One region of the Variovorax sp. 10N412 genome, then DNA from elsewhere that is predicted to be linked to it. Evidence: riboswitches for the same ligand, from Rfam matches in the RefSeq annotation. Region 1 holds a riboswitch; the other holds the start of a gene.
What was found. Region 1 has a riboswitch for S-adenosylhomocysteine ahead of ahcY (adenosylhomocysteinase). Riboswitches for the same ligand answer to the same signal wherever they lie in the genome.

Region 1 (3,462 bases):
GCCTGTCGCCCGGACAAAAATCCTGCGGGGTTTCCCTCGGATGCGGGGCGACCGCCCCGCATGCCGGTTACATCGGCGGCGCGAAGCCGTCTCGCCCGGCCGTGACGCGCAGGGCCGTGGGCGTGCCGTTCTTCTCCTGCGCATTCACCATGACCTTGGCGCCGGGCACGAGCAGTGCGTCGGTGCCGGGGCGGAAGGTGACCACCGGAGCGTCGGGCGGCACGATGACGGTCTTCTCGCCGCCCTTGTAGGTCAGGCGCATCTGCTGCCCGCCGCGCACCGACTTCGGCGCCGCGGCCAGGTCGGCGACGGTGGCGTTGGTCATGGTGCTGTCGGGCAGCAGGTCCCAAGGCCTGTGGCCTTCACCCGTGCCGCGCGCGGCCTCGGGGAACACCACCACTTCGATCGCCTTCTGCGTGCCGTCGGGCTGCGGCATGGCGGCGGTGCCGATGAAACTGCCGCGCTTGATGTCGGACAGCTTGATGCGGTAGACCTCCGACACCGGCATGTCGGCCGGGCGTGCGAGGCTGACGACCTCGCCGCCGCGGTCCTGGACCACGAGGGTCTTGGCGTCTACGCGCACGATGGTGCCGCGGATGCGCACCGGGTCGGCGTTCTGCGCGGCGGCGAGGACCGGGACGCTGGCCGTGGCGACGAGTGCGGCTGCGGCAAGCAGGGCCGAGGGGATTCTGGAGTGCGTGAGCGACATGGGCGGGGGCTTCCGTGGTTGGGTGCGAACCAATGTACGCCTGTGCGGCAGAACGCGCTTTCCGTGATGTGGGATACCCGAGCGATTGGCGGGCCCGGGCGCCGCGTCTACAATCCGCCGTTCCGAGGAGCGTTGCAGCGCCGTCAGGCGTGAGGCTCGGACCACATCGCAACCACGCTCATCCGCTGTTCTCGCGGTGAGTCCTTTTTCCGTCAGACCCCCGAACGCAGTGGCATCTTTCAAACCAGTTTTGGAGTTCTCATGAGCGCTGTTCTCAAGCCCACCCCCGTGTCCACCGCCGACCAGGCGATTGCCGACCTGTCCCTCGCCGCCTGGGGCCGCAAGGAAATCCGCATCGCGGAAACCGAAATGCCCGGCCTGATGGCCATCCGTGAAGAGTTCTCCAAGGCGCAGCCGCTCAAGGGCGCGCGCATCACGGGTTCGATCCACATGACCATCCAGACGGCCGTGCTGATCGAGACGCTGCAAGCCCTGGGCGCCGAAGTGCGCTGGGCCTCGTGCAACATCTTCTCGACGCAGGACCACGCCGCCGCCGCCATCGCCGCCGCCGGCACGCCGGTGTTCGCCATCAAGGGCGAGTCGCTTAAGGACTACTGGGACTACACCCACGCCATCTTCGACTTCGGCCCCAAGGGGTCGAAGGGCGAAGGCCCGAACATGATCCTGGACGACGGCGGCGACGCCACGCTGCTGATGCACCTGGGCCAGCGCGCCGAGAAGGACCTGGGCGTGCTCGCCAACCCGACCAGCGAAGAAGAACGCATCCTCTACGCCGCCATCAAGGCCAAGCTGGCCGTGGACGGCACCTGGTACACCCGCAAGGCCGCCGAGATCATCGGCGTGACCGAGGAAACGACCACCGGCGTGCACCGCCTGAACGAGATGTCCGCCAAGGGCACGCTGCAGTTCCGCGCCATCAACGTGAACGACTCGGTCACCAAGAGCAAGTTCGACAACCTGTACGGCTGCCGCGAATCGCTGGTGGATGGCATCAAGCGCGCGACCGACGTGATGATCGCCGGCAAGGTGGCCTGCGTGGCCGGCTACGGCGACGTGGGCAAGGGCTCGGCCCAGGCACTGCGCGCACTGAGCGCCCAGGTGTGGGTGACCGAGATCGACCCGATCAACGCCCTGCAGGCCGCCATGGAAGGCTACAAGGTCGTGACCATGGAGTACGCCGCCGACAAGGCCGACATCTTCGTGACCACCACCGGCAACAAGGACGTCATCACGCATGACACCATGGCCGCCATGAAGGACCAGGCCATCGTCTGCAACATCGGCCACTTCGACAACGAGATCGACGTCGCGTCGATCGAGAAGTACGAGTGGGAAGAAATCAAGCCGCAGGTCGACCACATCACCTTCCCGGACGGCAAGAAGATCATCCTGCTGGCCAAGGGCCGCCTGGTGAACCTGGGCTGCGGCACGGGCCACCCGAGCTTCGTGATGTCGTCGTCGTTCGCCAACCAGACCATCGCCCAGATCGAGCTGTTCACCAAGCCCGACGCCTATGAAGCCGGCAAGGTCTACGTGCTGCCCAAGCACCTCGACGAAAAGGTGGCGCGCCTGCACCTGAAGAAGGTCGGCGCCATGCTGACCGAGCTGACCGACTCGCAGGCCGCCTACATCGGCGTGAGCAAGAACGGCCCGTACAAGCCCGACACGTACCGTTATTGATAGCGCAATGAAAAACCTCCGTGCTTCGCGCTGCGGTGCGAGCTTGCTTGGGGCGGCCCGGCGCTTCGCTCATGCGCGCTGATCAACTGTTGGTGGAGCGCGGCATGGCCGCGTCGCGTTCGCAGGCCGTGCGGCTCATTGCCGGCGGCATGCGCTGGCGCGACGCGGGCACGAGCGACGCGTGGCGCCCGGTCGTCAAGAACAAGGACGAAGTGCCCGAATCGGCCGAGCTCGAGCTCGCCGATGCGGCCGAGGCCCGGTACGTGTCGCGCGGCGGGCTCAAGCTCGAAGGCGCGCTCGCGGTGAGCGGCGTCGACCCGGCCGGCAAGCTGTGCCTCGACGTGGGCCAGTCGACCGGCGGCTTCACCGATTGCCTGCTGCAGCGCGGCGCTGCGAAGGTGGTCGGCGTCGACGTCGGCCACGGGCAGCTGCATGCGAAGTTGCGCGAGGACGCGCGCGTGGTGGCCATCGAGGGTGTCAATGCGCGTGCGCTGTCGGCGGACGACCTGCATGAAGACGGTGACGAGGACGCAGAGCCCGAGGCGTCCGAGCAGCCCGCCGATCCGCGTTTCGACCTGATCGTCGGCGACCTGTCGTTCATCTCGCTCACGCTGGTGCTGCCTGCCGTGGTCGAGTTCCTGGCCGACGACGGCCAGTTGCTGATGCTGGTCAAGCCGCAGTTCGAACTGCAGCCCGGCCAGGTCGGCAAGGGCGGCATCGTGCGCGACGAATCGATGTATCCGGTGGTCGAGAAACGCCTGCACGACGCCTGCGAGGCGCTCGATCTGCGTGTGCTGCGCTGGTTCGACAGCCCGATCGCCGGGGGCGACGGCAACCGCGAGTTTTTCATTCATGCCGTGCGCGCTGCCAAGGCGAGCGACGGTTCCTAAGGAGACGCAGGTGCGCCTTCCGCTGAGTTTCGAATTCTTCCCGACCAAGACGCCCGAAGGCGCGGTCAAGCTGCGCGCCGCGCGCCAGCAGCTGTATGTGCGCAAGCCGCAGTTCTGCTCGGTCACCTACGGCGCGGGCGGCTCCACGCACCACGGCACCTT
Region 2 (3,462 bases), on a different contig from region 1:
GGTGACGATGTTCTTGCCGATGTCGTGCACGTCGCCCTTGACGGTGGCGATGATGATCTTGCCCTTGGTGCGCACGTCGCGGCCAGCCGCTTCGTCACGCAGCTTTTCTTCCTCGATGTAGGGGAGCAGGTGGGCCACGGCCGACTTCATGACGCGCGCCGACTTCACCACCTGCGGCAGGAACATCTTGCCGGCGCCGAACAGGTCGCCCACGATGTTCATGCCGTCCATGAGCGGCCCTTCGATCACGTGCAGCGGACGGCCGCCCTTGGCCAGGATCTGCTGGTAGGCCTCTTCGGTGTCTTCGACGATGAAGTCGGTGATGCCGTGCACCATCGCGTGCGACAGCCGCTGGTTGACGTGCACCGGGTTGTCGGGCGTGCCGCGCCATTCGAGGCGCTTGCTTTCGTCCTTGGCGCCGCTCTTGGCGGTTTCGGCCACTTCGACGAGGCGTTCGCCGGCGTCCGGGCGGCGGTTGAGCACCACGTCTTCCACGCGCTCGCGCAGCGTGGGCTCCAGGTCGTCGTACACGCCCACCATGCCCGCGTTGACGATGCCCATGTCCATGCCCGCCTGGATGGCGTGGTACAAAAACACGGTGTGGATGGCCTCGCGCATCGGGTCGTTGCCGCGAAAGCTGAAGCTCACGTTGCTCACGCCGCCCGACACCTTGGCGCCCGGCAGGTTCTGCTTGATCCAGCGAACCGCGTTGATGAAGTCGACCGCGTAGTTGTCGTGCTCCTCGATGCCGGTGGCAATGGCGAAGATGTTGGGGTCGAAGATGATGTCTTCCGGCGGGAAGCCCACCTCGTCCACCAGGATGCGGTAGGCCCGCTCGCAGATCTCGACCTTGCGCGCGTAGGTGTCGGCCTGGCCCTTCTCGTCGAACGCCATGACCACCGCGGCGGCGCCGTAGCGGCGCACCAGCTTGGCCTCGTGCTTGAACTTGTCGACCCCCTCCTTCATGGAGATGGAGTTGACGATGCCCTTGCCTTGGATGCAGCGCAGGCCGGCCTCGATGACGTCCCACTTCGAGCTGTCGACCATCACCGGCACGCGCGCGATGTCGGGCTCGCTGGCAATCAGGTTCAGAAAGCGGACCATGGCGGCCTTGCTGTCGAGCATGGCCTCGTCCATGTTGATGTCGATCACCTGGGCGCCGTTCTCGACCTGCTGGCGCGCGACGGCCAGGGCCTCTTCGAACTGGCCATTCAGGATCATCCGCGCGAAGGCCTTGGAGCCGGTGACGTTGGTGCGCTCGCCGATGTTGACGAACAGCGTGCCCTCGCCGATGGCGACCGGTTCGAGGCCGGACAGCTTCATGGGCGGGGGCGCCAGGGGCGCGGAATCGGGGGTAGCTGGAGCGGAAATCTGGGACATGGCCTCACCTGCGGAAGAGTCGAACAGGCGAGCGTCGTTGTCGCCCCAAGCCTGACGGCCGGCCTGTGAGGCCCACCGCTGCAACGCTCCTTGGGAAGGGCCGCATTTTAGGGCGATTCGAATGGGGCCGGGGAAAACCCCAGTTCCCGGCTTCGCCTGTGTCCAACTCGATCAACGGCACCGGGCGCCCGCGGCAGAGCGGTGCCTTGGCCATGCGCGCTGCCGGCCGCGACGGCCGATTCCCGATGGCGGCTAAGTAAGCGCAGGCTTACGCCGGTTGTGGCTCGCCCATTGCCGATGCCGGCAGGCCGAACACACGGTCGAAGGCCCAGTTGAAGACGAAGGTGTAGACCAGGAAGAACACCACCAGGCCCAGGTCCATCACCAGCGCCTGCCAGAGCGACACGCCCAGGCCCCAGGCGAACATCGGCACCAGGAAGGCGATCAGCCCGCCCTCGAAGCCGATGGCGTGGGCGATGCGGCGGCGCACGCTGCGCCCGCGCACGGCCTGGCGCGATTCCCAGCGCTCGAACAGCGCATTGAAGACCAGGTTCCAGATCACCGCGATGACCGAGGCGCCCACCGCCAGCATGCCCGAATGACCGAGCCCGGCGTCCGTCATCAAGGCCAGCCCCGCGCTGGCCGCGACGATGGCGATGCCCTCATAAAGGCTGATGTAGACGATGCGACGTTGAATGCCCTGCATGACTTCTTCTCTTGGTTGGTGACTGCGATGACTGGACTTTATGTGTCATTCGCTGATATAAAAAGTTAACTTGTTTCAATTTTATTGATAGGTCGAGCGCCAATGGCTTTCTCCAGCGACAACGTCGAGGTCTTCCTGGCCGTGATCGACCACGGCTCCTTCTCGGCGGCGGCGCGGGCGCTGCGCAAGGTGCCGTCGGCCGTGAGCATGGCCATCGCCAACCTGGAGGCCGAGCTCGACCTGCCGCTGTTCGACCGCAGCGGCCGCGAGCCCCAGCCCACGCCCGCCGCACGCTCCCTGGAGCCCCAGGCGCGGCTGCTGGCCTCCCAATTGCGGCAACTGCAGGTGCAGGCGCTGGCGCTCACGCAGGGGCTGGAAGACCGGCTGACGCTGGCCATCGCGCCCGAGCTGCTGGCCGCCCCCTGGAGCGGCCCGCTGGCCGAACTGGCGCGCGAGCACCCGCTGCTGCAGGTCGAGGTGCTGGCCGCGCCGCAGGCCGATGCGCTGGCGCTGCTGCACAGCGGCCGCGCGCAGCTGGCCCTGGTGTTCGAGCGCCCCAGCCTCGACGGCCGCGAAGGCTTTCAGGAGGTGGGCAGCGACCTGATGGTGGCGGTCATCGCGCCCGACCACCCCGTGCTCGCCACCAACGGCGGCCGGCTGCGCGAGGACCACCTGACGAACACCCGGCAGATCGTCGTGGCCGGGCGCGACCTGACCACCAGCGACCCGCGCTTCGTGTTCGCGCGCCACGTCTGGCGCACCGACAACGCGCTGGCCGCGCTGAGCCTCATTACCGCCGGGCTGGGCTGGGGCTGGCTGCAGCGCAATTTCGCCAAGCCGCACGTGGCGGCCGGCGCGCTGATCGAGATTCCGTTCGAGAACCTCAGCAACGGGCTGGACCTGTGGGTCGACGTGGTCTGGTCGCGAGAGCGGCCGCTCGGGCTGGGCGCGCAGCGCTTCGTGGCGCTGATTGCGCGCAACCGCCGGGCGGCGGGGGAGTGCGGCGTGAAGACCGGCGGGCTCTAGCGCCCGGGTGCGTCACCGGCCGTGGCCGCCGCCATGGCCCCCGCCGTGCCCGCCGCCACCGTGGCCGCCGCCTCCCGGCCCGCCACCGTGTGGGCGCCCACCGCCGCCACCCGGGTGCGGCCTGCCCGGCGGCGGTCCGGGACGAAAGCCCGGCTGCGGCCGGGGCGGCCTGAACCCCGGGTCGGCCGGCGGGCGAAACCCCGGCGCCGGCGGGGGACGAAACCCCGGCGCTGGCGGCGGGCGAAAGCCCGGGCCTGGTGGCCGGAACCCCGGCCCGGGCTGCCACGGATGCGGCTGCCACCCCGGCCTGACCGGCGGCGGTGGACGCCAGCCCGCCACCGGCGGCGGTG

Region 2: another riboswitch for S-adenosylhomocysteine. It lies ahead of metH (methionine synthase); the one in region 1 lies ahead of ahcY (adenosylhomocysteinase).

The regions. Positions count from the first base shown of each region.
Region 1 covers NZ_JBFTIO010000007.1:99,137-102,598, forward strand. Annotated here, with positions in the region: gene AC1DJH_RS18080 (hypothetical protein) at 68-709, opposite strand; S-adenosyl-L-homocysteine riboswitch at 828-896, shown strand; gene ahcY (adenosylhomocysteinase) at 971-2,410, shown strand; gene AC1DJH_RS18090 (TlyA family RNA methyltransferase) at 2,482-3,300, shown strand; gene metF (methylenetetrahydrofolate reductase [NAD(P)H]) at 3,311-3,462, shown strand, end outside.
Region 2 covers NZ_JBFTIO010000010.1:177,215-180,676, forward strand. Annotated here, with positions in the region: gene metH (methionine synthase) at 1-1,323, opposite strand, end outside; S-adenosyl-L-homocysteine riboswitch at 1,403-1,478, opposite strand; gene AC1DJH_RS22545 (PACE efflux transporter) at 1,649-2,086, opposite strand; gene AC1DJH_RS22550 (LysR family transcriptional regulator) at 2,189-3,112, shown strand; gene AC1DJH_RS22555 (SH3 domain-containing protein) at 3,125-3,462, opposite strand, start outside.